4 regions of the Bacillus sp. m3-13 genome follow, and region 1 is predicted to be linked to each of the others. Evidence: riboswitches for the same ligand, from Rfam matches in the RefSeq annotation. Region 1 holds a riboswitch; each other region holds the start of a gene.

Region 1 (7,814 bases):
AAACCGAAACATGCCCAACACGGTGACCTGTCCTTCCCGTGTTTCGAATTAGCGAAAATGAAAAGAACCGCCCCGCCCCTCCTAGCTGCAGACATTGCAACACAACTAAGAAACGCCATGATTGAAAAAACAGAGGCAGTAGGTCCTTATGTTAATATTTTTTTCAGAAAGGACATGATCCAACAAAAGGTTGTTTACATAATTCTGAAAGAAAAAGAAAACTATGGCACGATTCATCTCAAAAACAAAGAAACCATCGTCTTAGATTTGTCCTCGCCCAATATCGCTAAACCTTTTTCCATGGGGCATCTACGCTCGACAGTGATCGGGAATGCCATCGCTAACATCCTGGAAAAGTCCGGATTTGAAACCGTACGGATTAACTACTTAGGAGACTGGGGCACACAATTCGGGAAGCTGATTGCTGCTTATCTAAAATGGGGAAAAGAAGAAAAAATCCGCCGGAATCCGATACCTGAACTGTTAAAGCTTTATGTCAAATTTCACGAAGAAGCAGCAGTAAATACAGATTTAAATGATGAAGGGCGTAGATGGTTTAAGCAGCTGGAAGAAGGAAATGAGGAAGCAGTATCTTTATGGAAATGGTTCAGGGAAGAATCCTTAAAAGAATTTAATAAAATTTACGCACTTCTTGGGGTCACATTTGATTCTTATCAAGGAGAAGCGTTTTATAACGATAAAATGGACCAAGTGGTTCAAATGTTAGAAGAACAAGACTTGTTAAAAGAGTCAGATGGTGCGCAAGTAGTGGAACTTGATGACCCTTCGCTTCCACCATGCCTTATAAAAAAATCGGATGGTGCTACCCTTTATGCAACTCGTGATCTCGCTGCAGCACTATATAGAAAGAAGGTGTATCAATTTTCAAAGGCTCTATATGTCGTGGGACAGGAGCAATCCATTCATTTTCAGCAAGTGAAAGAAGTGTTAAAAAAAGCCAATTTTGATTGGGCAGCAGAAATGCACCATATCCCATTTGGTCTTTTATTAAAGGACGGCAAGAAAATGTCCACTCGAAAAGGTAAGGTCGTGTTATTAGAAGAAGTCTTGAAAGAAGCAATTCAACTTGCCGAAAGAAATATTGAATCCAAAAACCCTGATCTTCCTGATAAAGAGGAAGTGGCCCGTCAGGTTGGTGTCGGTGCCGTCATTTTTCATGACTTAAAAAACTACCGTGTGAATTCTGTTGAATTTTCCCTCGAAGATATGTTGAAGTTTGAAGGAGAAACTGGACCTTATGTTCAATACACTTATGCTCGTGCTAACTCCATCTTGAAAAAAGGCAAGTGGACTGGTGAGGTCATTGACAAAGGATTAGGTGATAACTATTCATGGGAACTGACAAAACTTCTGCAAGAATATCCAGAAGTAATTGCAAATTCAAACATGGCCTACGATCCCTCGTTGGTTGCAAAGCATATTGTGGATGTGTGCCAAGCTTTTAACAGTTGGTATGGCAATGTAAAATTCCTTGAAGAAGACGCAGAAAAAGGTGCCAGACTTGCGCTTGTGTCCGCTACTGCAATCGTCATTAAAGAGTCCCTCCGTTTACTCGGAATTCAGGCTCCTCAAGAAATGTAACAGATATCGGTATTAAGAACATGAATCCGGCATTCCCCTCATATATTGAAGTATCAAAAGCATTGGGGGGATGCCTATGAAATGGCTTGTACTGATTCATGTCTTGGTTGCCGTCATCGGAATTGGTCCCACATTTTTCGGAAATATACTTCTAAGAAAGCATCAGACCATTTCAGATCTTCGACACAATATCCTATTACAACACAAACTTGACTACTTCCCTAAAATTGGTGGAACACTTGCCGTAATCACTGGCATACTGCTAGTTCTCTTTGGCAACTATGGTTCTATTCTCCAAGTTTGGCTTTTTGGTTCCCTTGTTATTTATCTTTCCATTCAAGTCATTGTGATCGGATTTATCTCTCCTGCCCTTAGTGAACTTCAGCGTTGGCTGCTGCACCCTGAAAACAGAGCCTCTACTCAACTTCCGGCCCAGCAGGACGCCACTCTCCACAAGATTAGTAATCTCTACTGGTTAGTCTGCATTCTAGGGTTTCTCATTTTTATCTTGATGATCATCAAACCATCTTGATCTATAGGTCATCTCCTTTGCAGCTGAAAGATATCGTTATTTGGCTTTATTAGGTGGAGGTGTTGGCCTATATTGATTAAGCGAATTGAACTGCAGGTTGGTACTGATACAGGTTTTGGGTGGCATTTATAGTTGAATAATGGTCGGTGATGCCTGTTCAGTTCCAAATGTCCGAAGATTTTTAGGTTTTGACCGAAGATTTCGAAAAGTTGACCGAAGAATTTCAATAGTTGACCGAAGTTTTGCTGAAATTGACCGAACCTAAAATTCAATTGTCCAAACACCCCCTAAAAGTTGACCAACCCTCAAATATTATGTCCAAACCCTCCCCAATTCCAAATCGTTTATTTGACCGAAGAAATAAGAAAAATGTCCGAACCATTTTTTTGTAAAAAAGAGACAATATTATGATAATACAGCATTTTTCAACTAGCCGCTGTTCCTTTCCGCAAATGACTTCGCTTTCCGCGGGACGGTGCTTGAGCCTCCTAACAACGCTTCAGGGGTCTCAATCTACCTTTACTCCCCCGCTGGAGTCTACGCCATTTGCTCCAATCCACAGCTGGAAATTGCGTAAATGTAACGTTAATGCTTGATTCAGTTAACTCGGTTATGTGCTGTTTCATAACCCCTTTGATGAATGAGGTCACCTTGTTGATTGTAGTAGAAGGCGCGCAGACGCCCGCGGGAGGAAGGGACAGGTGAGACCCCACAGGCGCAGCCGAGTAGGCTCACGGGCCGCCCGCAGGCAAGCGACAGGTGAGACCCCACAGGCGCAGCCGAGTAGGCTCACGGGCCGCCCGCAGGCAAGCGAAGCGCCTGGAACGGAAATCGACTGTATTGTATATTCTCCTAAAACAAAAAGGACTCCGCAATGGAGTCCTTTTCTATTTGGCTAGCATTATTTTGTAACGTTAGCAGCTTGAGGTCCACGAGCACCTTCAACGATTTCGAAAGAAACTTCTTGACCTTCTTCTAAAGTTTTGAAACCTTCGCCTTGGATTGCGGAGAAGTGTACGAATACGTCGTCTTGACCTTCAACTTCGATGAATCCGAAACCTTTTTCTGCATTGAACCATTTTACTTTACCTTGTAACATGTTTGTTCCTCCTTGTGGTTAACCCACGTAAATATTACTATTCTTGCTCTTTCAAACATTTCAAGACGAAACCATGTTTCTGACTTTCCATATTTCCCGAACAAAAATAATAGTTTAATAATAACAGGTGCCTAGTAATTTTTCAAGGTTTTAACCAAACAATTCATACAATTACATTTAATTATTTTAATAATCTGATATTGACCGCAACAAAGATTTTTCAAAAAACTTATTGACAATTTTCCCAGCGTCTTGTTATTATTTTCATCAAGCAATAATTTTCACACAATTTCATACATTCACAATTTAATGATTGTGATCTCTTATCAAGAGCAGGTGGAGGGATTTGGCCCGATGAAACCCAGCAACCGACCGTAATACTGTTGTGAGACAGGGCGTGACACTTTTGTGGACGCCGAACAAATTTGTTCATAAGGCACGGTGCTAATTCCAGCAGAAGTTATTTCTGGCAGATAAGAGGGGAGAAGTCTACTCTTCAAGCCTCTTTCTTATGGAAAGGGGCTTTTATTTTTGAATAATCGCCCCGCTTATCATAAATATTTTGACACGGGGGTAATAAATATGACAATTACAGCAACTACAGAATATGAGCCGTTAACAGAATCGACCGCAATTACACTAGCGCAAGATCTTGAATTCTTCAAAGAAGGTGCACTCTTGCATTGCCGTGAAATCGGTGATGGAAATTTAAACCTTGTCTTTCACATTAGGGACGAAAATAACACAGGTATTATTATTAAACAGGCATTGCCTTATGCAAAGGTTGTCGGTGAAAGCTGGCCGTTGACCTTGCACAGGGCAACAATAGAAGGAAATTATTTGAAAAACGCAGCCACTTTGGTACCTAATCTTATTCCGAAAGTTTATTATACAAACGAGGCATTAGCGATTACGATCATGGAAGACCTCTCCCATTTGGAAATCGTCCGAAATGGTTTTCTAGAGGGCAAGAACTTTCCGCTTCTTTCTAAGCATATTGGGGAATATTTAGCGAAAACACTTTTTTACACTTCTGATTTTGGATTGAATCAACAGGACAAGAAAAAACTCCAACAGGCTTTTACAAATCCAGAGCTTTGTAAGATAACAGAAGATCTAGTATTTACAGATCCTTTTTATGAAAGTGAAACGAATGTTTACGAGCCTGAGCTGCTTGGTTCGGTTGAGGAAATTTGGAATGATGCAGAATTAAAGCTTGAAGTAGCAAAGTTGAAATACACATTTTTGACAAACGGAGAAGCACTTCTTCATGGAGACCTACACACCGGAAGCATCTTTGCTAGTGAAATAGATACGAAAGTAATAGACCCTGAATTTGCATTTTTCGGACCAATTGGCTTTGATGTTGGACAGTTCTTTGCCAATATCCTCTTACAAGCAATCACACGAGACGACAGTCAAAGGGCTAGCATCATTTCCCACTTGTATCAAGTCTGGGAAGGATTCACTTTTACTTTCTCTGATTTATGGAAGACGGAAAGCGTAGAACACTTCACTCAAACACCAGGATATTTAGATTTTTTCCTGAAAAAAGTCTTTACAGATGCAATTGGCTTTGCCGGATGTGAGGTCATTCGCCGAACCATTGGTTTAGCGCATGTAGCTGACCTTGATACGATCCAACCTTATAAGCGAAAAATTTCCGTAAAACAACAAGCTTTGTTATTAGGGCAAACACTCATTAAAAATGCAGCAAACATCCGTAACATTCATGATGTAGAATCACTTCTTAAGAATGAAATAAAAGGGAATGAATAATTTATGTCAATTACTACTAATCTACCGCTCTCTGTAGAATGGAAAGATTCTTATATTCAATTATTAGATCAACAGAAATTGCCTCAAGAAACGGTATTCATCGATTTGCATACCATTCATGATGTCTTTGATGCCATTGTCACCCTTAAAGTAAGAGGTGCGCCTGCAATTGGCATCACTTCAGCATACGGGCTTGTACTCGCTGCTAATTCCTATAATACTGCTAGTTTAGCTGAGTTTCAAAGTCTGTTGAGAAAGGACCGGGACTACTTGGCAACTTCTCGCCCTACAGCCGTCAACCTTTTTTGGGCAATCGACCGTCTTATCCAAGTGTCTTTGCAAGCTTCTTCCATAAACGAAGCAAAAACAAATCTGGTCCATGAAGCGATTCAAATCCAGCTAGAGGATGAAGCAACATGCAGACTTATCGGAGAGCATGCACTTTCCTTGTTCCAAAAAAATGATAAACTGCTGACCATCTGTAATGCAGGTTCTATTGCAACGGCTCGTTATGGCACAGCATTAGCTCCATTTCATTTGGCAAAAGAAAAGAATTTCCCTTTAAGTGTTTTTGCCTGTGAAACAAGACCCGTTCTGCAAGGCTCCCGACTAACTGCCTGGGAGCTCCAGCAATCCGGTGTAGATGTAACGTTAATTACGGATAACATGGCAGCCCACACCATTAAGACCAAGGAGATTTCGGCTGTCATCGTCGGAGCTGACAGAATCACCGCAAACGGGGACACTGCAAATAAAATTGGCACCTATGGACTTGCCATCTTAGCTAAAGCTTTTGACATTCCGTTTTATGTAGCTGCCCCTTTATCCACTTTCGATTTATCGAAGCAAACTGGGGAGGAAATCGAGATTGAGGAAAGAAGCCCAGAAGAAGTTACCCACCTCGGAGGGAAACAAATAGCACCTGATGGAATTTCCGTGTTCAACCCGGCATTTGACGTAACGCCAAATGAACTGATTACCGCCATCATTACCGAAAAAGGCATTATCAGAGGCGACTACACAAAAGCTATCCCTGCACTTTTTAAAGTTTAATAGATAATATTTAATTTCATTAAAATTACACTTACTGTTGATTTCTGTTCCAGGCGCTTCGCTTTCCATGGGCGGTCCGGAAGCCTCCTTGGCTAATGCCCTGCGGGGTCTTCCCTGTCCCTTCCTCCCATAGGACAAGGAAGACTTCGACAGCAATTCATCGCACGAAGAAAATGCGTTAGCATTTTCGAGGAGTCTTCGCCCCTTCCACAGAAATCAACAAGGTGGCCTTATTTCACCAAATAATTTAGCTGTGGATTGAAGCAAATGGCGTAGACTCCTACGGGGGAGTAGCTACATTGTTGAGACCCCGCAGGCTTGCCGAGGAGGCTCAAGGTCGCCCCGCGGAAAGCGCAGCCATTTGCGGAAAGTAACAGCGGCGATTAACCAACTAAAGTTTAATAGTTTTAAATGACCCCTTGTTCTTATTTCGCCCACATTTCTGTTGGGTTTAGTTCGTATATTCCTGCTTCTCTGTACATGTAATGGTTAATAATGAATTCCCTGCGTATCGTCGCATAGTCTTCATGGAATTGTTTAATATGTTCATTGATTTCCTTTTCACTGTATTTCTTCCCCATCTCCAAGTCTTTGAGGATATGTTCAAAGATAATCAATTTTTTCTTCCTTTGCGCAGGAATGGTTTTTAATTTTCCATCTTTAGCAAGGAAATTTTGCAAGATTTGTTCTCTCTCTTTTTGCTCTTCCATCGTCCTCTCCCCTTTTCCGCTTCTTTCTAACACGATAAAAAGACCTTCACTATGTTGTCTTAATGCCTTTTGATTTAAGTAATAGAAGACAGTGTTTTTTTCCCTTCTTTCATACACGGCACTTATTTCTTTTAGCTTAGCAATATGATGGGAAATCGTCGGTGGTTTTACCCCTAATCTTTCTGCTAATTCTTGTCCACTTAGCGGTTCTTCGGTTGATAACAAGACCAGCAATTTGATTCTGGTTGTATCGCCCATGACTTTATAATAGTTGACGAGTTTATCCAGTTGCAGGATAATCCACTCCTTCACCTTAGATTAGATAATCATCTAATTAGATAGTAATCTAATTAGATGGTGAAATCAACCTTTTTTCTTATCTTTCTTTAAGATGGATCCTTTTTCTTCCGCACTGATAACGTTTAGTTTGGTTAATACTTCTGTATAAAAGATGATTTTATTATTTTTCCCCATTTTGGGCATCTCCAGTTTTGCCCTTGAGCAACTTTTTTAGTTTTAGTAAATTATATGAAGAAAATGAAAAAGTGATACATGCTTACAACTTTTTGAGCAAAAAAAAGTACGACAGCATAAACACTATCGCACAAAGCTTCAACATTCTATTCTTTTCTGCTCTATACTAAAATGCCTTCTAATTTTAACAATTCTTCTTTCATCCCAATTTTATCTCCAGCATAACCTACTAGTTCTTTATTCTTCCCAATGACCCGATGGCAAGGTATCACAATAGGCAGCGGATTTCTTCGGTTCGCTTGTCCGATCGCCCTGACTGCCAACGGTCGGTTAATTTCTTTGGCAATGTCTTGGTAACATTTCACTTCTCCATATTGGATGTTGCTCAATGCCTTCCAAACTTCCTTTTGAAAAGTTGTTCCTTCCATTTGAATTGGTAATTCAAATTCAGAGCGCTTACCTGCAAAATATTCTTGAAGTTGGGATATAGCCGATTCACATAATGGATCGTTAGGTGTGTAATTGTATAAATTACCTTCCTGATCCTTTTGAAGGAATTCATTAT
Region 2 (7,814 bases), on a different contig from region 1:
TTCCACTTCCAATCCTTCTTCTTCAAAAAATCCTTTTTCAATCGCAACATATTGGGGAGCATAAAAAATAGAGCGGGTAACTTCAGCAATCCGGACCTTCTCTGTTTTGTCGCCACCGCAAGCTGCAAGGGCAGCAATTAAAGCAAAGGATAATAAAATACTTAATGCTATTCTTAAACCTTTCATGTTCAACCTCCTCAGAAATTGTGGGCATATGCTTTGTATGTTTTTATAGATTAGCGTATGATTTGGGCTAAATATGTGTGAATGCCTAGTGCGTCAAAAGGGGGCAATATTTTGCAAGACGGGATGATTGTTAAAAAAACTCCATATCCATCACCAAGTCCGCATATCAATGTTTTTACGGTGACCTATTTTAGCGATGGGCTGAAGGTAAAGGGATTGATGGCAGAACCGAAAGCGGAAGGACAATATGATGGATTTTTATATTTAAGAGGCGGCATAAAAAATGTCGGACAGGTTCGTGTTGGCCGCATTGTTCAATTTGCTTCAGAAGGCTTTGTGGTGATGGCTCCATTTTACCGTGGAAATCAAGGCGGAGAAGGAAATGAGGACTTTGCTGGAGATGACAGGGAGGATGCATTTTCTGCTTTTAAGCTGTTAGTAGGACATGAAAAAGTGAAGGCAGATCGCATTCATGTGTTCGGTTTCTCTCGTGGCGGTGTAATGGCCCTGATGACAGGGATTGAATTTCCTGAAGTCTGTTCGGTTGTGTCGTGGGGCGGGGTTTCCGATATGTTTCTCACCTATGAGGAGAGAGTGGATCTGCGTCGTATGATGAAGCGGGTAATAGGTGGGACTCCGAATAAATATCCAGAGCGGTATGAATGGAGGACGCCTTTATTCGAGCTTGAGCGGCTGGATGCGCCTATATTGATTATTCATGGGGAGCAGGATAAGAACGTTTCAATTGAGCATTCTTATAGGTTGGAAAAGTGTGCGAAGGAAATGGGGAAGAAGGTGGAGGCGTGGTATTATTCGGAGTACACGCATTATTTTCCCCCACAGGAAAACCGGAGGATAGTTGCGCGGTTGACGAGGTGGATGAAGGAACAAAGGGAAAACGGTAACAGAGAGGGCTTCTCAAAGCCCGAAACGTGTAGTGGAAAGGGAGAACGGTAACAGAGCGAACCTCCTATATGCCCGAACGCTCGTTAGAAAGAGAGAAACGGTCAAATAGAACGGGTCTATATGCCCGAACGCACATTAGAAAGAGAAAAACGGTCAAATAGAACGGCTCTATACGCCCAAACGCCCGTAAAAAAGAGGAAAACGGTCAAATAGAACGGCTCTATACGCCCGAACGCACATTAGAAAGAGGAAAACAGTCAAATAGAACGGCTCTATACGCCCGAACGGCCGTTAAAAAGAGGAAAACGGTCAAATAGAACGGCTCTATACGCCCGAACGCCCGTTAAAAAGAGTAAAATGGTCAAATAGAACAGCTCTATATGTCCCCAATAAAACAAAAAGCCAACCAAGTCTATCATAGCCTTGGTTGGCCTAAAATGTTTCTTATACCGTAGGTCCGCCTATCTCAAGGACTTCCGCTGGTACATTTTCAAACTTTTTGAAGTTCGCTTTGAACTTTCCTGCGAGCTCGCGTGCAAACTGGTCGTATTTCTCTTCATTATTCCATGTTTTCTTCGGTTGTAACACTTCATCAGGTACTCCTGGAACATGTACTGGAATGGAAACGCCGAAGTATGGATCCTTTTCTACTTCCACATTTGTCAGGTCGCCTTCAAGTGCCGCCTGTACCATAGCTCTAGTGTATGAAAGCTTCATGCGGTTTCCTACGCCATATTCTCCGCCAGTCCAGCCTGTGTTAACAAGGTAAACCTGCACATTGTGCTCATCGATTTTCTTGCCAAGCATCTCTGCATAAGTAGTAGCAGGTAGCGGCAAGAATGGGGAACCAAAGCAAGTGGAGAAAGTTGCTTGTGGTGATGTGATTCCGCGTTCTGTGCCTGCAAGTTTACTTGTATAACCGCTTAGGAAGTGGAACATAGCTTGTTCTTTAGACAGCTTAGAGATTGGAGGCAATACGCCTGTTGCATCCGCTGTTAAAAAGACGATGGTATTCGGGTGACCGGCAATGCTAGGTTGAACGATATTGTCCATTGCATCCAATGAGTAAGCTGCACGGGTATTTTCTGTTAAGGTAGAGTTTTCATAGTCAGCAATACGAGATTGACCATCAATGACCACATTTTCAAGTACTGAGCCAAAACGGATTGCATCAAAGATTTGTGGTTCTTTTTCGCGAGTCAGACCAATGCATTTAGCATAGCATCCGCCTTCAATGTTAAATACGCCTGTGTTAGACCAGCCGTGCTCATCGTCACCGATAAGTTTGCGGTTAGGGTCGGCAGATAGCGTCGTTTTACCTGTACCGGAAAGACCGAAGAATAATGCTACATCGCCTTCGCGTCCTACGTTTGCCGAGCAGTGCATTGGCATAATGCCGTTTTCCGGAAGAAGATAATTCATTACAGAGAAAATGGACTTTTTCATTTCTCCGGCATATTCTGTACCACCGATCAGAACAATGCGTTTGCTGAAGGAAATAATGATGAATGCTTCTGAATTTGTTCCGTCTATGACAGGGTCTGCTTTGAAGTTCGGAGCAGAAACAATGCTGAATGCGGTTTCATGTTTTGCCAACTGCTCTTCATTTGGCTTAATAAATAACTGTTGTGCAAAAAGGTTGTGCCATGCGAATTCGTTGATTACTTGGATTGGCAATTGATATTTTTCATCGGCGCCAGCGAATCCTTTGAAAACAAATACTTCTTCTTTGTTTTCTAAGTATGTGAGAACTTTGTTATATAGGCGATCAAATACTTCTTCAGAGATAGGCGCGTTGACGGTACCCCAGTCAATTTTATCTTTGCTGATTTCTTCTTCTACAATAAATTTATCTTTAGGGGAGCGACCCGTGTATTTACCAGTCGTTGCGAGTACTGCACCAGTTGAGGTCAGGCAGCCTTCGTTACGGTTTAATATCTTTTCTACCAATTGAGGAACAGACAGTTGAACATGCGTGTTGCTTCCGTAAATTAATTTTGTTAACCCATTATCAATCCCAACCGTTTTCATCATGGATAACTCTCCTTTGATTAAATAATTTGCTTATTTATTTTCTCATCTGTTAAAAAGTATAACACATTTAACTTAATAGTCCATACTAATTAGCTTATTTTATGAAAATTAATAGGAATTCGTTAACATTTTGTGAAAAAGAGGCTTATCCAAGTGGAATAGCATTAGATCGACTGTTTGAAAGCGTTATCATTTTTATGCTTGTCCACTAAAATTTCACCAAATGTCCTCTCCTATTATAAACCTTGCCAACCAGAAGTAAAAGAAAATGATAATGAGATTTTTCAAGATAGAAGATCTACATATAAGGAAGCAATTATTTCCTGTAAATTGATGTCGAATTATTTCTCTTTTTTGTTGACATGAAAGGTTTTAGTGCGCTAATATAGAACCTTGAACGGATACTCTTATTCCGAGCTGGTGGAGGGACAGGCCCTATGAAACCCAGCAACCTGCTCAAAGGATGAGCGAGCGCGAAAAAGCACGCCGCTGTTTTGTATTAGGCCAAGTCTTTGGTCGCTTGAGAAAAGGTGCTAAACCTGAGCAAGGCTATGACCTTGACCGATAAGAGTGAAAGGCTAAATCTCGACATCAAACCTTTCCTCAACTTTGTGGGAAGGTTTTTTCTATTTTTACACAAGATAACATAGAACATCACAATAGGAACTGAGATCCGTATCAAATATAACTGCTGTGCGTGAAGAGAAGTCAAACGCTTTTCATAAACAAAAAGGAGGAACTTTTTTTAATGACTAAACAACGTCGTTTATTTACTTCTGAGTCCGTAACGGAAGGCCACCCGGATAAAATTTGTGACCAAATTTCCGATTCTATCCTGGATGCAATTCTAACAAATGATCCGAATGCACGTGTAGCGTGTGAAACATCCGTTACTACTGGATTGGTATTGGTAGCTGGAGAAATTACAACTTCCACTTATGTAGATATTCCTAAAATTGTTCGTGAAACAATCCAAGGCATCGGTTATACTCGTGCAAAATACGGTTTTGATGCGGAAACTTGTGCGGTACTTACTTCCATCGATGAGCAGTCTGCTGACATCGCAATGGGTGTTGACCAAGCGCTAGAAGCTCGTGAAGGTCAAATGTCAGATGCAGAAATCGAAGCAATCGGAGCTGGAGACCAAGGTCTAATGTTCGGATATGCTTGTAATGAAACAAAAGAATTAATGCCATTACCTATTTCACTGGCGCACAAACTTTCTCGCCGTTTAACTGAAGTGAGAAAAGATGAGGTTCTTCCTTACTTACGTCCAGACGGTAAAACGCAAGTGACAGTGGAATATGATGAGAACGACCAACCAGTTCGTATCGATACAATCGTAATCTCAACTCAACATCACCCAGAGGTTTCTTTGGATCGTATCCAACGCAACATCAAGGAATACGTAATCAAGCCGGTAGTTCCTGCTGAATTGATTGACGATAATACAAAATACTTCATCAACCCAACAGGCCGTTTCGTAATCGGTGGACCACAAGGGGATGCTGGTCTTACAGGACGTAAGATCATCGTTGATACTTACGGTGGATACGCTCGCCACGGTGGCGGAGCATTCTCCGGTAAAGATGCAACGAAAGTAGACCGTTCTGGTGCTTATGCTGCACGTTATGTGGCTAAAAACATCGTAGCTAGCGGACTTGCTGACAAATGTGAAGTTCAATTGGCTTACGCAATCGGTGTTGCTCAACCGGTATCCATCGCAGTTGATACTTTCGGAACTGGTAAAGTTTCTGAAGAGAAATTGGTTGAATTGGTTCGCAATAACTTCGACCTTCGTCCAGCAGGAATCATTAAAATGCTAGACCTTCGTCGTCCTATCTACAAGCAAACTGCAGCTTACGGCCACTTCGGACGTAATGATCTGGATCTTCCTTGGGAGCAAACAGACAAAGCAGATGCTTTGAAAGAGCAAGCGAACGATTAATATATATTTAATAAAAAACGCCAAAGAACTGGAGCGCCAAAAGTGCTTACGTCTTTTGGCGTTTTTTTATTTCCATTAGTCTAAGTTCTCCCCAATGATTCCATATCAAGTAATAGTACTTTTGCACCGGTTTATATACCAAAAACAGTAAATAAGGACCGTTCAAATTATTTTGAATTATATGTATATTTAAATAGTAAGGAAAGTTTACTAACTACATATAAGGAGGGATGAATCAAGTTTCATCTCAACAAGACTTGACATGGAAAAAATCTGGGAGGTTTTGTATTGAAGAGGAGAGTTACATTAGTCCTGTTGTCAGTGATTTTTCTATTTCCGTTGTTGATGCCAGATGTAGATAATAAAACCTATGCCGTGGAACATGACCCCGAATTATGGAAAGTTGTTAATCCATTAAAGACAACAACAAGCTTTTTGAATACCGGTGCGCACCCTGATGATGAGCGAAGTAATTTACTTGCTTACCTGTCTTTGGGTAATGGAGTTAGAACAGGTAGCCTGATCGCCAACCGTGGTGAAGGAGGACAGAACCAGATTGGATTGGAGCTAGGTAATGGACTGGGGATTATCCGTTCGGAAGAATTGATTGAGGCATCTGCAGTTACAAATGTAGATTTAATAATTTTGAGTGAAGATTTATCAGATCCAATTTATGACTTCGGTTTTTCTAAATCTCCGGACGAAACTTTAGAAGAGTGGGATGAGGAAATCGTTTACGAGCGGTTAATCAGAAAATTAAGGGAGTATCGCCCCGAAATAGTGTTTCCATCTTTTTTAAACGTTGACTCGCAGCATGGTCACCACAGAGCAATAAATGTACTAACATTAAAAGCGTATGAAGATGCAGCAAATCCGGATATCTTCCCGGAACATTTGGAAGAAGGCCTTACACCTTGGCAGATCAAGAAAATGTACCTGCCTGCACAAACAGTAAGCGGAGCATCTTGGCAAGTGCCAAATAACTATCAGCAAACAGTTGCCGGCCAAACGATTTCTATCGAAGTAGGGAATGAAATCGATGAAGTATATGGAAAAACATATGCACAGCTGGGCGAGGATTCCCGCTATCTTCATAAAAGCCAAGGAATGGGACGTGACCTTCCTGTACAGCCCATCTATGTAAACCTAGAATTGGTCAAATCTGAAAGTGATATTCTAGAGCAGGAAGAAACCATTTTTGACGGTTTGGACTTTAACTTTGAGGATACTGCAAAGCATTTAAACAAAAAAGATAACCAGGTACGCGGATCTCTTCTTAAAGTTCAAAAGGCTCTAAACAAAGTAGTTGAACAATACCCGTCCAGAGCGAACACTTTTGAAGAAAGTCATAAGGCTCTAAGTGAAGTTTCCAAAACGATTAAAAAAGTTGAAAAGAGTAAGATTGATTCAACGCTGAAGGATGACATTCTATTTAAATTACGTGTTAAGAAAGAACAACTATCTAAAGTTAGTCAAGTATCCTCAGAGTTAGCTGTGACGGTAGAAGTGGATAACCCAACCTTAACCAAAGGCGGGGAAACTACTGTGAAAGTTACTGCAAAAAATAATGGGGATGTATCAATTCAAGATGTACTCCTTGAACTTAATGCACCTGAAAACTGGCATGTAAGCACCCCTGGAAAAAAGAAAAACCTAAAACCAGGTGAACAGATATCAGTCAACTTTACTGTAGAAGTTCCTGAAAACGCCAGTTATTTTCATCCATATGAGAAATCTATGATTTCTGGAAAGGCAACGTACAAACAACAAAAAGAAAGCGCTTCCTTTATTGTGGAACCGACCAATACGGTTGCAGTACTTCCAGATGTATCTGTTGACCTCAATCCAGATCAAATTGCCATTAACCAATTGGATGTTCCAGAAACGGTAGAGGTTGAAATGGTGTTGACTAATTATGTGAATGGATCAGCAGAAGCAATTCCTTCACTTGAACTTCCAGAGGGTTGGAGTGCTTCGGCTTCCCAAGAGATTGTTTATTTTGAACAGCAGGGAGAAACCCAAAACGTCACGTTCACCATAACACCTGGTACTGATATTCCGGAAGCTTTCGAAGTAGCGGGGATGGTGGAAGTTGATAATGATAGCTTCGGTACTACGGTACAGCCGATTTCTTATGATCATATAAGAAAGCAATATTACCCATATGAGGCGGTTTCAAAGGGAATTGCATTCGAGCTTACAATTCCAGAAGACTTGAAAGTAGGATATATTGACAGTGGATTTGATCAGATAGCAGACTATCTAAAAGATATAGGGATGGATATTACAGAGTTATCGAATGAAGAAATTGCATCCGGAGATTTATCACAATATGATTCTATTGTTCTTGGTATTCGTGCTTATAGAAAAGAAGGACTAGCGAGTTTAAGTGATAAGTTGAAAGAGTATGTGGAACAAGGTGGTCATGTGGTTGCACAATACCATACACCAAGTGACAGTTTCGATGGAGATGAACATCCGCCATTTCCAATCACAATCGGAACACCGTCTATTCGCTGGAGGGTAACCGATCAAAATGCTGAAATTACTGTTCAGAAACCTGAGCATCCGCTTTTCAATTTTCCGAATGAAATTGAAGAATCAGATTGGAACAATTGGGTTCAAGAAAGAGCACTATACTTCCCGAGTGCATGGGATGATCGGTATGAAACGTTCATCAGTATGGCAGATCCAGGCGAAGAGCCATTTTCTAGTGGAATACTTATGGCTGAGTATGGTG
Region 3 (7,814 bases), on a different contig from region 1:
CTTCGTATTTCAAACATTATACTGAAAAAACATTTTGCTAAAAATTTTGAAAAGTATAATTAGTTCTGTTTTATATGCGCCAAATCCCTTATAATAAAGGTATTAAACGGATCAGGCGAGGTTGAACTTTATGAAAATTTCCTCCAATCATATTGGTAAAATTCTAAAAAATGATATTTACTCTTTGTCGGGGAATCTTTTATTAAAAAAAGGGACGGTCCTGAATGCAAAACATGTGGAAAGCTTGCAAAAGCATGCCTACTACTTTGACCAGGCCTTTATATTGGATGAGCCCCACCATTTGTCCAAAGAGTATTTTCAGCATGTTAAAAATATGTATGAATCGAGCATCCATACGTTCCAATCCATATTCGCCAATCTTGAAGGAGAACAGCTGCCTCCACTTGAGGATATCCTAGGGATGTTGACTCCACTAATTGATAAGCTTGTGGACGATCCGGTTTTCACCCGATACATAGAACAAGTGAAATGCTATGACAATTACACCTATACCCATAGTTTGAATGTCGGAATCTACTCTTCTTTAATCGGGAAGCTGCAAGGACTTGATAAAAGCAACATCAGCTTGCTCGGTCAAATGGGGATGTTTCACGATGTTGGAAAGTTACTGATCGACAAAGGTATTTTACAAAAGCCTGGCCGCTTGACGGAAAAAGAGTGGATGGAAATACAAAAACATACCACCTACGGATATGATTTGCTTAAAAGGAACCGAACCATCGATCCTCATATATTGCAAGGGGCGTTGCTACATCATGAACGCTTGGATGGAAGTGGTTATCCAACAGGAATCAAACATTCGAAGATTCCATACTTTGTTCAGATTCTATCGGTTGCGGATATGTATGATGCACTCTCATCAGAAAGAAGCTATCGACCTAAGCAAAATATTTTTACCACTACTAAAATTCTTATCCAAGAGGCAAATTACAATAGATTGAATCCAGCCATCGTCTATCCGTTTGTCCGATATGTTCTTTCCAATCATCTTCGCGAAGAAGTGGTTCTGAATAACGGGAAACTTGCAGAAATTATTTTCATCCATTCCGATGAACCGCACCTGCCGATTATCAAGGTCGATGATCACTTTATTGACCTTAGAAAAAATAAAGAGTTGGAGATTCTCGACTTTGCGAATTGATTGGCTAATGTAGGTTTGCTACCACTTGGTTTCGGGGTATCCAAGTGAAAGATAATACATAATTCCAGTAACTACCTTTGAAAAGTTTGAGAAATGTATTAAAATAACTAACGTTGCATATTTACGCATAAGGAGATTATTATATTGAAAAACCATTCATCTTTTAGAACAGCAGATAAATTAAAATTTATTATTCCTTCTATCATAGGAATTTTATTATTCATGTTTCCTGTCATGTACGATGACGAGTTAACGATTCCAATTGCCATTTTTGCTGGGTTGTTAGGAGACCTTTTAGGCAGTAGCATCCCCTACATTATGACAGGGGTCATTACCATCACTGCCATCGCAACGGTAGTGACCAAGCTGGTGAAGCCCTCTTTTACAAAAGAGCCAGGATTCTTTAACACGTTACTGAACGTGTCTATCTTCTGGACCGTTGTAAGAGTTTTAGCGATGATCTTGGCCATTATGACCTTATTTGAACTTGGTCCAGAGGTTGTCTGGAGTGAGGTTACAGGGTCTGTCATTCTAAACGATTTGCTACCAGTACTATTTACAGTATTCCTTTTTGCCGGTTTATTTTTGCCGTTATTATTAAACTTTGGATTGTTGGAAATGTTTGGCGCACTATTGACGAGAATCATGCGTCCTTTATTTAAACTTCCCGGGCGATCTTCCATTGATGCTTTAGCTTCTTGGCTTGGAGATGGGACCATCGGGGTCTTATTAACAAGTAAGCAGTACGAAGAAGGTTATTATACGAAAAGAGAAGCAGCGGTTATTGCGACTACTTTCTCGATCGTTTCGATTACATTTAGCCTTGTTGTTATTACGCAAGTGAAACTTGGGTCCATGTTCATTCCATTTTACATTACGATTGGGGTGGCTGGACTTGTAGCAGCCATCATCATGCCGCGTATCCCTCCTTTATCCAGAAAAGCGGATAAGTATTATAACGGAGAAGAACAAGATGAGAAAGAACTGATCCCTGCCGGCTATTCACCGTTAAAATGGGGATACACCCAAGCGGTAGAGCGCGCTTCTAAAAATAAGAGCGCAGGTAAGTTCTTCCGTGACGGCGGAAAAAATGTCCTTGATATGTGGATGGGGGTTGCACCGATTGTTATGGCATTCGGTACGATTGCCTTGATTCTAGCTGAAAACACAGACCTTTTCGTTTACCTTGGCATGCCATTCATTCCGTTGCTAGAGTTACTGCAAATTCCTGAAGCGGCTAAAGCGTCTGAATCCCTTATTGTTGGTTTTGCGGACATGTTCCTGCCAGCACTTTTAGCTTCTGATATTCAAAGCGAGTTAACACGTTTTGTAGTCGCGGCAGTATCTGTTACACAGCTGATTTATCTTTCTGAAGTTGGGGGCGTTATCTTAGGTTCTAAAGTTCCTGTATCGCTTTGGGAGATGTTCGTGATTTACATTTTACGTACATTGATTACGTTACCGGTTATCGCGCTCATGGCGCATGTGTTTTTCTTTTAATAGTGGCATGTAAAAAGCTATCCTTAGAGTCCTGTTGGGGACTTTGGGATAGCTTTTTTAATGTGAATCCTCTGTAGAGTGAAGCGCAAGGTGTGAGACTCCAGCGGGGGAGTAACGGTAGGTTGAGACCCCTGAAGCGTTGTGAGGAGGCTCAAGCACCGTCCCGCGGAAAGCGAACACCTGGAGCGAAACTCTACAGATGTATTACAGAGCCCTCTAGCTCTTTTCCTAGTAGCTTTGCAAGTTCCAGCATGCCGTATTTCCCGGCTGCTTTTTCCGCGTCTGCATTGTAATTAGTGTTGGTGTTGACATCATAAGTGAAGATTTCACCTTGACTGTTGCGGATAAACTCAATACCAGCTACCTGAATCTCGTTTTCTTGCAGGAAGTTTTCATATTTTTCAATGATCGGGTCGGCAAAGCCTTCCACGATACGGAACTTCGGCTTTTCTTCGACTTCTTCGCCTACAGGGCAGAACAGGTCCCCGATCTGGCAGGCATCGGCCGGGCACAACTCAAAGCCTTCTGATGTATCGACCTGAACGGCATACATGAACTTCCCGCCAATAAACTCACAACGGGTAATAAAAGGTTCTGGCGCCTGAATGTATTCTTGGATCAACGTGATGCCATCTACAGGTTCTTCAAAATCAGGTCCGTAAAGGTACTCTTCAAGGGAGGCTGTGGAGTGGAATAGTTGTACCCCAAGTCCTTTTCCAGCACGGTTATGTTTCGTAATAAAGGAGTTCGATCCTATTCGTTTAGCTGCTTGCAGTATATGTTCCTTGCCTACCGCTGCAATCGTTTTTGGCGTTCTCACTCCAGCTTTTTCTAGGGCCGTGTATTGATTTACCTTACTTAATTCCAACTGAAGTGCACGACTTCCATTGAGCACTTTTCGTTCATGGTGCTCGAGCCACGCCAGTACCGCTCCTGTTAACTCGGGTGCAAAGCGGTGGTCTCTTGTATGGGAGGAGGCGCTCATTCTGTTGTAAAATACGCCTTCAGGTGGTTCTTCCGTCAAAGGAACTACTCCTTCGTCTAAATGCCATTCTTCATATGGCAATCCCAACTCTTCCAATCTATTAGTTAAATGTGTTGTCCACTCTTTATTTTCATGGATAATGTAGATTTTTTTCACGATGTTTGCCTCCATTTTATGCATATATGCTAGTGTATTCTCTGCTTGGTTTTTATGATTGGGCAAGCTCTTCTGTCCTCGACTTTACAAGTGGCATCACCTTTTTGGCAAAGCGCTCCATTTCTTCAAGCTGCGGGGAGAACTGTAATAGCAATAAGTCCACGCCCGCTTTCTCGAATTCTTGTATTCTTGTAGCAATCTGCTCTGGCGTGCCTATTAAATTTGGACGCAATCCCCTATTCGATACAGAGTAGTCCTGCAGTTGTATTTGTTGTTCAAGCTGTGATTTGCTTGTGAAGTCCTTAAATCCAGCATACGCATCTGATTCTTTAACAGCTGTGATCCGGGCAAGTTCCGCCTCCGCTTCTTCTTCCGTATCTCTGCATATGACATAAGCAGCCATCCCAAAGGATTGAAAAGGAGGATTCGGTGTCTTAGCTCTCTTTTCTTTCATATCATTAATCTTCGCCGCCACTTCCTCCACCGTGCCCCCGTGCATGACATAGGCATCACAGTGTGAGGAGATAACTTCCTTCCCTTTCGGACTCTCGCCACCTGCGTAAAGTATCGGATTTGGGCGCTGCATCGGTTTAGGGTGAAGTTTTGTGTCTTTCAACTGATAGTATTTTCCCTCATAGGTAAAAGAGTCCTCTGTCCATAAGCCTTTAAGGACATCAATAAACTCCTTTGTGCGGTCATAACGCTCATCATGCTCAGTGAAAATCCCGCCATATTGACGAGCCTCCCCTTCCCACCAAGCCGAGACGACATTGAGAGTGAATCGCCCGTTACTGATATGATCGATATTTGCGGTTGCTTTTGCCGCAATTGCCGGGTTATGAAAACCAGGCCGGATCGCCGTCATGATTTCAATTTTTTCTGTAACGGCTGCCAAAGCTGCAGCAGTCGACCAAGCTTCCAATGAGTCCTCTTTCGGTCCTTTAATATCATTTAGGAAAAGCTCGGCAATTAAAGTGGTGTCAAAACCAAGCTGTTCTGCCTGTTGGATCACTTTTTTTGCATAATCAAAAGTCGGCGGCATCTGTTCGTCCTCTACATTTCTCAACCAACCGCCGAATATCGGCAACCAAAATCCAAACTTCATTTCACGCTTCCCCCTTAAATGTTTGTGTATGTAGACAAACAAAAAACTCCTTCGATAAGAAGAAGTTTGAGTACAAGCCCGTAACATCCACTTATCTTCCAAGAACGTTTGTCTTGCTGGAATTGGCACCTGTACGGTTGTTTGTACCATACGGTTGCCGGGCTTCGCAGGGCCAGTCCCTCCACCTCTCTTGATAAGAAAACTTACTATTCAATTATTATTATCTAAACTAATCCTATCACGAAACTTGGGAATGGACAAGTATTTCGGATAGCTAAATAAAGTTGGTGTTATTTATAGCTTATTAGCTTGTAGGGGAATTGATGATGGGGGATTTGGGGAGGCTGAGCGGGGGTGGGCGGCAATGAAGACACTTCTGAGCTTGAATTCCTTCCACTGAGGTCTTCATACACTTTATCAAGACACTTTCAAGCCTGAAACCCTCCCACTAAGGTCTTCATACCCCCTATGAAGACACTCTCAAGCCTGAATTCTTTCCACTGAGGTCTTCATCCACCTTATGAAGACACTTCCAAGCCTGAAACCCTCCCACTAAGGTCTTCATCCACCTTATGAAGACACTTCTAACCCTGAATTCCTTCCACTGAGGTCTTCATACACCTTATGAAGACACTCTCAAGCCTGAAACCCTCCCACTAAGGTCTTCATACACCCTATGAAGACACTTCCAAGCCTGAATTCCTTCCACTGAGGTCTTCATACACCTTATGAAGACACTTTCAAGCCTGAAACCCTTCCACTAAGGTCTTCATACACTTTATGAAGACACTTCCAAGCCTGAAATCCTCCCACTAAGGTCTTCATCCACTTTATGAAGACACTTCCAAGCCTGAATTCCTTCCACTGAGGTCTTCATCCCGACCATTACCTTAATTCCCCACCAAAAAACGCCCCCCATACCAGGAAGGCGTTTCGCATAAAACTATTAATAGACATCCTTTTCGAAGTTAGGGGCATGCAAGCCTACCTCTTCAAAGACTTCGCCTATTTTCTGGTGGAAAGTATCCAATGCAGCTGTCACTTCTTCACCATCTGAGCCTTCTGACAAGGCTGCAGCACGTTCTTCAAAAATATAGAGCTAACAACTCGATGGAATCCTTCATATCCGCGCTAAGATCATCATCCAAGTTCTTCGGAATCTCAATTCCACGAAGTTCGTTGGCAATACGATTACTAGCCTCAACGGCTGCTTCAAGATCTCCTTCACCTGCTGACATTTCATAGGATGTTACAGGCTCGAGATGCTTGCGGATGGTCTGAATCATTTCCATTTGTATATTCATAAGGACGGTTACCGTTTCCCCGCTCTGGTCAGCAGGAACTTGTTTGGAATCGGCAGTGTCCACATTGTTCGCTTCCTCTGTGCAGGCAGATAGCACCATTACTAAAACAAGTATCATAGAGAAAATCCACTTTTTCATATCAAGTCTCCTTTTCTTCATACATTACGGAAACAGTGTACTCGTTTTCACGGAACCTGTATATACTTCCAACAAAAGTTGCATTCTTCTATTTTTTCTTACATCTTGTTATAGTTTGTTAAAAATTTATTAAAATAATATTTTCTGCTTGCATTGTTCACCCACATCCCATACAATAGGAAAATGCAAACGGTTGCACTAGATGTGCATTGTTTTACACTAAAATGAATTCGTTTTCAACAAAAAATAGAACTTTTATAGAAAGAAGGCTGTTAAAAAATGAAGAACTTTTTGTCTTTTGATTTCTGGCAGAAATTCGGTAAAGCTTTGCTGGTAGTGGTTGCGGTTATGCCTGCTGCTGGTATTATGATTTCTCTTGGTAAGTTGGTCGGGATGACTGGCGGAGACTTAGCTCTTGTGCAAACGATTGCAAGAGTGATGGAAGATATTGGTTGGGGAATCATCACCAACCTGCATGTATTATTTGCGGTTGCCATTGGTGGATCGTGGGCGAAAGAACGTGCAGGAGGAGCTTTCGCTGCACTGATTGCATTCGTTCTTATCAACCGTATCACTGGTGCAATCTTTGGGGTTAACAACGATATGGTGGCAGACCCTGAAGCTACATTTACCACTCTTTTTGGACAAGAACTAGTTGTTGGTGACTACTTTACTACTGTATTAGGTGCACCAGCGTTAAACATGGGAGTATTCGTTGGTATCATTGCTGGTTTCCTTGGTGCTAACCTTTTCAATAAATTTTACAACTATAGTAAATTACCAGATTCCTTATCATTCTTTAACGGTAAACGCTTCGTACCATTCGTTGTAATTGGTGGATCTGTTATCGCTGGTATCGTATTGAGTGTTGTTTGGCCGTTCATTCAAGGATTGTTAAACGATTTCGGTGTTTGGATCGCTTCTTCTAGAGACAGCGCGCCAATCGTTGCACCATTCATTTTCGGTGCATTAGAGCGTCTATTATTGCCTTTCGGATTGCATCATATGTTAACGGTGCCAATGAACTACACGTCACTTGGCGGGACTTATACAATTCTAACTGGCGGCAGCGCTGGTTCTGTTGTAGCAGGACAAGATCCATTATGGTTAGCTTGGATTGCCGATCTTAACAACTTCCTTGCAGCTGGTGACACAGAGTCTTATGAAGCGCTTCTACGCGAAGTGGTGCCTGCTCGTTTTAAAGTAGGACAAATGATTCTCTCTTGTGCAGCATTGATTGGTATTGCTTATGCGATGTACCGCAATGTGGACAAAGATAAGCGTAAAAAGTACAAGTCTATGTTCTTATCTGCAGGTCTTGCAGTATTCTTGACTGGTGTTACAGAGCCAATCGAATTTATGTTTATGTTTGCTGCTCCTGTGTTATATGTAATCTATGCGATTATGACAGGACTAGCTTTCGCTATTGTTGATATTATTGATATTCGTGTTCATGCATTCGGG
Region 4 (7,814 bases), on a different contig from region 1:
TTCTTCGAAGAATTGGAGGAAATCTTAATCGGAGCGGATGTTGGCGTTAACACCGTGATGGAATTGATTGATGAGCTTAGAATGGAAGTAAAACGGCGCAACATCCAAGATCCCCGCGAGGTTCAAAGTGTCATTTCTGAAAAGTTGGTGGAGATCTATCAAGCAGGAGAAGACGTGTCTCCGACCATCAACTTTCAACAAGACGGCTTAACGGTTGTTCTGGTTGTAGGGGTAAACGGAGTAGGGAAAACTACGTCTATAGGAAAGATTGCTAAGAAACTGAAGCAAGAGGGAAAGAGTGTTCTTCTTGCAGCGGGAGATACATTCCGTGCCGGCGCGATCGACCAGCTTGAAGTATGGGGTGAACGTGTTGGAGTGGATGTGATCAAGCAATCAGAGGGTTCAGATCCTGCAGCTGTTATGTATGATGCACTCCAAGCGGCTAAAGCTCGTAAAGTTGACGTGCTTCTATGTGATACAGCAGGTCGACTTCAAAACAAGGTCAATTTAATGAAGGAACTGGAAAAGGTGAAGCGTGTAATTGAGCGCGAGGTTCCGGGTGCACCGCATGAAGTTCTGCTAGTACTGGATGCGACGACAGGCCAGAATGCATTAAGCCAGGCGAAAATCTTTTCTGAAGCAACGAATGTTACGGGAATCGTTTTGACGAAGCTTGACGGCACCGCAAAGGGCGGAATCGTTCTTGCTATCCGAAATGAAATGAAGATTCCGGTCAAGTTTGTCGGTTTAGGGGAAAAAGCAGAAGACTTGCAGGAGTTCAATGCAGAGCAATATGTGTACGGATTATTTGCAGATATGATGGAAAAAGAAGAAGCACAAGAAAGCTAAAAAAATATCATCACTTGCCGCCCCTCCACTCTGACGGGCGGCTTTTATATAGAGAAGAAAGTGTGGGAACCTGTTGATTTCCGTTTCGGGCGCTTTGTTTGCCTGCGGGGTCTTCCCTGTCCCTTCCTCCCGCGGGCGTCTGCGCGCCTTCCACTCCAATCAACAAGAAGGTTTCATTAATTTAAGGGTCTATGAAAAAGCATCTAACCGAGTTAACGGGATAAGCATTAACGTTACATCTACTCAATTTTCAGCTGTGGATTGGAGCAAATGGCGAAGACTCCAGGCGGGGGAGTAACGGTAGGTTGAGACCCCTGAAGCGTTGTGAGGAGGCTCAAGCACCGTCCCGCGGAAAGCGAAGCCATTTGCGGAAAGGAACAGCAGCAATTCACCAATCAACAAAAGAGATTAATAGTATTGTGGTCTTCGATCTTCGAAGATTGGTATTCTTTTTCTTACTTCCGCCACCTTATCTAAATCTATTTCAGCTGTAATGATTTCTTCCGTTTCGCCAGCTTCGGCCACAATTTCTCCCCAAGGATCGATAATCATCGAGTGTCCTGCGAAAGCATTCTTCGGATCAGCACCAGAACGGTTACATGCAATGACATAGCACTGGTTTTCAATGGCCCTCGCAATGAGAAGTGTACGCCAATGATCAACCCTAGCCAAAGGCCACTCTGCCACAACAAATATCGCTTTTGCATCTTTTGTAGTATGCGCGCGTATCCATTCAGGAAAACGGATATCATAGCAAATGAATCCTGCACAAGTTTCTCCGTCAAGCTCAAACATCCCATCCGTTTTTCCTGGCTGAAGGAAGTGATGCTCGTCCATCAAGCGAAAAAGGTGCAATTTGCTATATTCGCCGGCAACTTCGCCATCTTTATTGACGGTAATCATCGTATTATAAATTCCTTTGTTCGTTTTTTTGGCGACAGAACCACCCACAATGTGGGTTTTAAGTTCTTTTGCAGCAGATTTAAGGAATTTGGTAGTGACAAAACCGCCGGAATCTGCAATTTTATCAAGGCGTTCGAGGTCATAACCTGTGGACCAAAGTTCAGGAAGGACAATGATATCTGGTCGATCCTTACCTGACAATGTCAGTAGTTCACATGCTTTTTCTATATTTGCTTTGGGATCTCCAAAGGCTACATCAAATTGAATACAAGCTATTTTCCATTTCATAATTTTATCCCCCCGTTGAAAAAATACTTTACAAGTTGAATCTAACAATATATGATTTGTGACTAGGATTTCAAGAATTTTTTAAGTAGGTGAAAAAGGTGAAACACTTTCAACAATCTGAATTATTAAATACACTGCCTAAACAGTTCTTTGCTTCATTGGTTGAAAAAGTGGGAAAGGTTGTTGCACAAGGTCATGATGTTATTAATCTTGGACAAGGAAACCCTGACCAACCGACTCCTGAACATATTGTAAAGTCGTTACAGGAAGCAACCGAAAAACCGAATCATCATAAATATTCCCCTTTTCAGGGTCATCATTTTTTTAAAGAAGCGATCGCAACTTTTTATAAACGAGAATATGAAGTGGACATAAATCCAGAAACTGAAGTGGCCATACTCTTTGGTGGCAAAGCTGGGCTGGTAGAAATCCCCCAATGTTTATTGAATGAAGGGGATACCGTGCTTGTCCCAGACCCGGGTTATCCTGATTATTGGTCTGGTGTGGCATTGGCCAGAGCGAAAATGGAATACATGCCTTTAAAAGAAGTATATCATTTTTTACCAAACTATGAAGATATCAATCCGGAAGTCTTAAAAGCGGCTAAGCTTATGTTCCTCAATTACCCCAATAATCCGACAGGGGCTGTAGCGAATTCTGTATTTTTTAAAGAAACGGTAGACCTTGCAAATGAGCACGATATTTGCGTGGTTCATGATTTTGCATATGGTGCAATCGGATTTGATGGAAAAAAACCACTTAGCTTCTTACAAACTCCTGGTGCGAAAGATGTCGGGATTGAAATCTATACATTGTCGAAAACTTTTAATATGGCCGGATGGCGAGTGGGGTTTGCAGTGGGGAATGAAAGTGTGATCAAAGCGATCAATCTATTGCAAGACCATATGTATGTCAGTATTTTTGGCGCGATCCAAGAGGCGGCTGCCACTGCCTTGTTAGATAAACAAACCTGTGTTCAAGAATTGGTAGATTTGTATGAGGAGAGACGAAACATCCTTATTCATGGATTACAGGAAATTGGTTGGGAAGTAAAGGCGCCAAAAGGTTCTTTTTTTGCATGGTTAAAAGTTCCGGAAAGATACACATCTGAGGAGTTTGCAGACAAACTGCTTGAAGAAGCCCATGTGGTGGTGGCACCTGGTATTGGCTTTGGATCCTTTGGGGAAGGTTATGTGCGCGTCGGTTTATTAACCAGTACAGAAAGATTACAAGAAGTAGTTCAACGAATCAGAGGGTTAAAGATTTTCTGAATAGTCTGTTGACATAAACTCAAAATGATGGCATAATCTCAACTAGAATTTAGTATTTAGATAATTTGAATTTTATATATAATCCAATCTTATCAAGAGCAGGTGGAGGGACTAGCCCGATGAAACCCGGCAACCGACTTATTCAGTTAAGCACGGTGCTAAATCTTGCAGCAAAAAGCTGATAGATAAGAGGACGTTAGATAGACTAACCTCTTCTTATGGAAGGGGTTTTTTGTTTTTTTATCATCGTTAGAAAGGGTGTACATAATGTCAGAAATTCTAGCAACCTATTTGGTTCATGATCATAACGGGAATCTCGAAAAAAAAGCGGAAGGGATCGCACTTGGACTTACCATCGGGTCCTGGACTGAACTTCCGCAGCTTGAACAGGAGCAATTGAGAAAGCATAAAGGCAGAGTCGTAAGCGTGAAAGAGCTCTCGTCAAATGACAGGGTGAATTCTTATTTAGGGAATACGGTGACACGTGGCATTATCCAAATTGCTTATCCTAGTTTCAATTATAGCAATGACTTGCCGGCGATTTTTAACCACGGTATTTGGCAAGTTGTCATTAGATGGGGAAATTAAGTTGATTGATCTTGAGTTCAGCAATGACTTGAAGCTAGCATATCCTGGACCGAAATTCGGAATAGAAGGGCTTCGCTCCATTACTGGCGTACATCATAGACCATTTGTGATGAGCATTTTCAAAGGGGTGATTGGCAGGGACCTTGATTATTTAACGGATCAGTTGAAGGAACAGGCTCTAGGGGGAGTTGATTTCATCAAGGATGATGAAATATTGTTTGAAAACGACCTTACCCCTTTTGAAAAAAGGATTAACGAAGGCAAAAAGGATTCTAGAGGAAGTGAAGGAAGAGACAGGACATCGTGCAAGATATGCGGTTAATCTGACAGGTCGTACGTTAGAGCTTAAAGATAAAGCAAAAAGAAGCGGTAGAATTAGGTGCTGATTTTCTGCTATTCAATGTTTTTGCTTATGGGCTTGATACACTTCAAAGTTTGGCTGAAGACAAGGAAGTATCCATTCCGATTATGGCGCATCCGGCGGTTAGTGGGGCGGTTACCCCATCAGAATTTTATGGCGTTTCCAATGAGTTGTTGTTAGGAAAACTTTTACGCTATGCAGGTGCTGACTTTTCTTTATTCCCATCTCCTTACGGAAGTGTGGCATTGCCGAAGGAACAGGCGCTCGGTATCCGGGACGCTCTGACAGTAGCAGACAATCAGTTTAAATCGACACTGCCTGTCCCTTCAGCTGGAATACACCCTGGACTCGTACCACTACTTTATCAGGATTTTGGCAACGATGCGGTCATCAACGCAGGAGGCGGGGTGCACGGGCATAAGCTTGGTGGGGCTGCCGGAGCAAAAGCTTTTCGTCAGGCAGTAGATGCGGTAAAAGCTGGGGAATCATTGACATCATACGCACAAAAGCATCCGGAGTTAGAGGTGGCCCTCAAGCAGTGGGGAAGTGTGGAGGTTACAACATGAATGCCAATAAACAAATGATTTTTTGTGACTTTGATGGAACCATCACCAATAGTGACAATATCATTGCCATTATGAAAAAGTTTGCTCCAAAAGAATGGGACGAAATAAAAAATCAGGTATTATCTCAAGAAATCTCCATCAAAGAAGGGGTAGGGAAAATGTTTTCCTTGCTTCCTTCTAAGAAAAAGGAAGCAATTACTGAATATATACTAGGTCACGCTGAGATACGGGAAGGCTTTAATGAGTTTGTGGCTTTTACAAAAGAAGAAGGAATACCCCTTTATATTGTTTCTGGCGGTATTGACTTCTTTGTGGAACCACTTTTGGAAGGAATGATAGAAGAGGAGAACATCTATTGCAATGGCTCTGATTTTGATGGGGAAACCATAAACATCCTTTGGCCTAATGAGTGTGATGTGGACTGTGACAACGATTGTGGTTGCTGCAAGCCATCGATTATCAGAAAACTTGTCAAATCTGATACTTATAAAATTGTGATTGGCGATTCCATCACAGATTTAGAAGCGGCAAAGCTTGCGGATCAAGTGATAGCGAGGGACTTTCTGATTAAAAAGTGTGAGGAGCACTCCATTGCCTTTTCTCCGTTCGAAACGTTTTATGATGTGATGGATATCTTGAAAAAACGGAAGGTGACAGCATGAGTCATTTTTTAAAGAAATGGACAGAGCTTTCTGAGGTTAAGGAGGAGTTGGCTTCTCGGGATTGGTTCTTTGGCACCAGTGGAAACCTTTCTATTAAAGTATCAAATACCCCGTTGCAATTCTTGGTTTCCTCAAGCGGCAAGGATAAAAGAAAGATAACCTCAGAAGATTTTCTGCTTGTGGATGAACTTGGGAACGCGGTCGAAAGCACTACCTTGAAGCCTTCTGCAGAAACATTGCTACACCTCGAAGTTTACCGGAAGACGAACGCAGGTTGTTCCTTGCATGTTCATACCGTTGATAACAATGTCATCTCTGAGCTATATGGTGACTACGGCGAGATTAGATTTAAAGGACAGGAAATCATCAAAGCATTTGGTATATGGGAAGAAGATGCGGAAGTAAGCATCCCAATCATAAGAAACCATGCAGACATTCCAGCTTTGGCAGATGAATTTTCTCAATATATAGATGGAGATGCTGGCGCTGTTCTGATTAGGAATCATGGAATTACCGTTTGGGGAAGGAACGCCTTTGAGGCGAAAAAACACCTAGAGGCCTGGGAATTTCTATTCTCCTATCATTTGAAATTATTAAGTGTAAAAAACTTGGTTCAACCAAAAATATCTATTTAAATCTTATATAGAAAAGTTATTTCAATAGTTTCCCTAGCTGTTGATTGGAGGAACGGGCGAAGACTCCGGCGGGAGGTAGCGGTAGCTTGAGACCCCACAGCGGAGCGAGGAGGCTCAAGCACACGCCCCGCGGAAAGCGAAGCCCGGTACGGAAATCAACAGCGGTGTTAATAGTGATATAAAATAAGGAGGAATATAACATGGCAGAAATCAGATTACACGAAACAGATGAAAGAATCAGTGGGAAAGAACAGGTAGAAAGCTTCCTGAATGATAATGAAGTAATCTACGAAAATTGGGATATTGCAAAACTCCCTCAACATCTACAGGAAAACTTTTCTTTGACTGCTGAGAACAAGGAAGAAATTCTTACAGTTTTTAAAGATGAAATTACAGCAATTTCCTTAAAAAGAGGGTACAAGGCACAAGACGTTATCTCGTTATCTGATACAACACCGAACTTGGAGCAACTTCTACAAAATTTCAATAAAGAGCACCATCATACAGATGATGAAGTGCGTTTCATTGTCAGTGGCCATGGGATCTTCGTTATTCAAGGAAAAGATGGTTCTTTCTTTGATGTAGAGTTAGAGCCGGGCGATTTAATCTCTGTCCCTCCCAATGTGCGCCACTATTTCACCTTGATGGAGGATCGTAAAGTAGTTGCGGTTCGAATCTTTGTTACTACAGAAGGTTGGGTACCGATTTATGAAAAAGAAGAAGTAAATAACTAATAAAAACTGATGACCTTGCGCTGGCAGGGTCATTTTTTTATGAAATTTAGAAATCGTAAAATCCGGTTGATTTCCGTTCCAGGCGCTTCGCTTGCCTGCGGGCGGTCCGTGAGCCTCCTCGACTTTGTCTGCGGGGTCTCACCTGTCCCTTCCTCCCGCGGGCGTCTGCGCGCCTTCCACTTCAATCAACAAGGTTATCCCATTCATCGAAAGGTTAAAAGAAATCTATGAATTGAAATTATTAACCTTTCTTTAACACAATTTCTAGCTGTGGATTGGAGCAAATTGGCGGAGACTCCAGCGGGGGAGTAACGGTAGGTTGAGACCCCGCAACGAAGTGAGGAGGCTCAAGCACCGTCCCGCGGAAAGCGCAGCCATTTGCGGAAAGGAACAGCGGTGAATATCCAACCAACTAATTTTTTTCTTTATGTTGGATGACTAATTTATCTCTCCAGAGGGAATATAATGGTATGAAAACAGAGATAGACTTAGGAGGAAAAGGTTATGGAGCATGTGGTGATAATTGGGGGCATTGCAGGGGGAATGAGTGCGGCCTCTAAGCTAAGAAGACTAAATGAAACGATAAAAATCAGCGTATTTGAAAAAGATGAACATGTATCTTACGGAGCGTGCGGATTGCCATATTACATATCTGGTGTGACAGAATCTCATGAGGATCTGCTAGCAAGAACGGTAGAAGAATTTGAAGAACGAAACATCGCCGTCCATATTCATCATGAGGTAACAAAAGTAGATCACTCAAACAAAAGGGTAAAGGTGAAAAACCTTAAATCAGGGGAAGAAACATTTGTTCAATATGATAAACTTTTGATTGCAACAGGAGCCAAACCAATCGTGCCGCCTTTTATCCCGAAAGAGGCAAGCAATGTTCATACATTGAAGACACTGAATGATGGAATAGAAATGCGTAAGTACTACCAAGATGAAAAGATCAAA

Evidence for each region. Region 1 has a riboswitch for S-adenosylmethionine ahead of mtnK (S-methyl-5-thioribose kinase). Riboswitches for the same ligand answer to the same signal wherever they lie in the genome.
Region 2: linked by a shared signal. The riboswitch ahead of metK (methionine adenosyltransferase) and the one ahead of mtnK (S-methyl-5-thioribose kinase) in region 1 are both predicted to bind S-adenosylmethionine.
Region 3: linked by a shared signal. The riboswitch ahead of M313_RS0115920 (LLM class flavin-dependent oxidoreductase) and the one ahead of mtnK (S-methyl-5-thioribose kinase) in region 1 are both predicted to bind S-adenosylmethionine.
Region 4: linked by a shared signal. The riboswitch ahead of mtnW (2,3-diketo-5-methylthiopentyl-1-phosphate enolase) and the one ahead of mtnK (S-methyl-5-thioribose kinase) in region 1 are both predicted to bind S-adenosylmethionine.

The regions. Positions count from the first base shown of each region.
Region 1 is NZ_ACPC01000009.1:175,124-182,937, reverse strand. Features, by position in the region: gene argS (arginine--tRNA ligase) at 1-1,602, shown strand, start outside; gene M313_RS0103110 (DUF2269 family protein) at 1,679-2,134, shown strand; gene cspD (cold-shock protein CspD) at 3,036-3,233, opposite strand; SAM riboswitch class I at 3,554-3,713, shown strand; gene mtnK (S-methyl-5-thioribose kinase) at 3,816-5,012, shown strand; gene mtnA (S-methyl-5-thioribose-1-phosphate isomerase) at 5,016-6,065, shown strand; gene M313_RS0103085 (DUF2087 domain-containing protein) at 6,491-7,087, opposite strand; gene M313_RS0103075 (methylated-DNA--[protein]-cysteine S-methyltransferase) at 7,411-7,814, opposite strand, start outside.
Region 2 is NZ_ACPC01000019.1:168,329-176,142, forward strand. Features, by position in the region: gene M313_RS0111410 (ABC transporter substrate-binding protein) at 1-186, opposite strand, end outside; gene M313_RS0111415 (alpha/beta hydrolase family protein) at 310-1,143, shown strand; gene pckA (phosphoenolpyruvate carboxykinase (ATP)) at 1,537-3,123, opposite strand; SAM riboswitch class I at 3,531-3,697, shown strand; gene metK (methionine adenosyltransferase) at 3,875-5,074, shown strand; gene M313_RS0111430 (NEW3 domain-containing protein) at 5,420-7,814, shown strand, end outside.
Region 3 is NZ_ACPC01000022.1:71,177-78,990, forward strand. Features, by position in the region: gene M313_RS0115905 (HD-GYP domain-containing protein) at 131-1,162, shown strand; gene M313_RS0115910 (YjiH family protein) at 1,307-2,662, shown strand; gene M313_RS0115915 (ATP-grasp domain-containing protein) at 2,856-3,803, opposite strand; gene M313_RS0115920 (LLM class flavin-dependent oxidoreductase) at 3,856-4,908, opposite strand; SAM riboswitch class I at 4,997-5,108, opposite strand; gene M313_RS26670 (hypothetical protein) at 5,855-5,977, opposite strand; gene M313_RS0115935 (hypothetical protein) at 5,994-6,350, opposite strand; gene M313_RS0115940 (PTS transporter subunit IIBC) at 6,630-7,814, shown strand, end outside.
Region 4 is NZ_ACPC01000012.1:102,709-110,522, forward strand. Features, by position in the region: gene ftsY (signal recognition particle-docking protein FtsY) at 1-849, shown strand, start outside; gene M313_RS0105350 (carbon-nitrogen family hydrolase) at 1,258-2,040, opposite strand; gene M313_RS0105355 (pyridoxal phosphate-dependent aminotransferase) at 2,139-3,311, shown strand; SAM riboswitch class I at 3,398-3,503, shown strand; partial or broken gene mtnW (2,3-diketo-5-methylthiopentyl-1-phosphate enolase) at 3,579-4,826, shown strand; gene M313_RS0105365 (2-hydroxy-3-keto-5-methylthiopentenyl-1-phosphate phosphatase) at 4,823-5,488, shown strand; gene M313_RS0105370 (methylthioribulose 1-phosphate dehydratase) at 5,485-6,123, shown strand; gene mtnD (acireductone dioxygenase) at 6,324-6,857, shown strand; gene M313_RS0105380 (CoA-disulfide reductase) at 7,362-7,814, shown strand, end outside.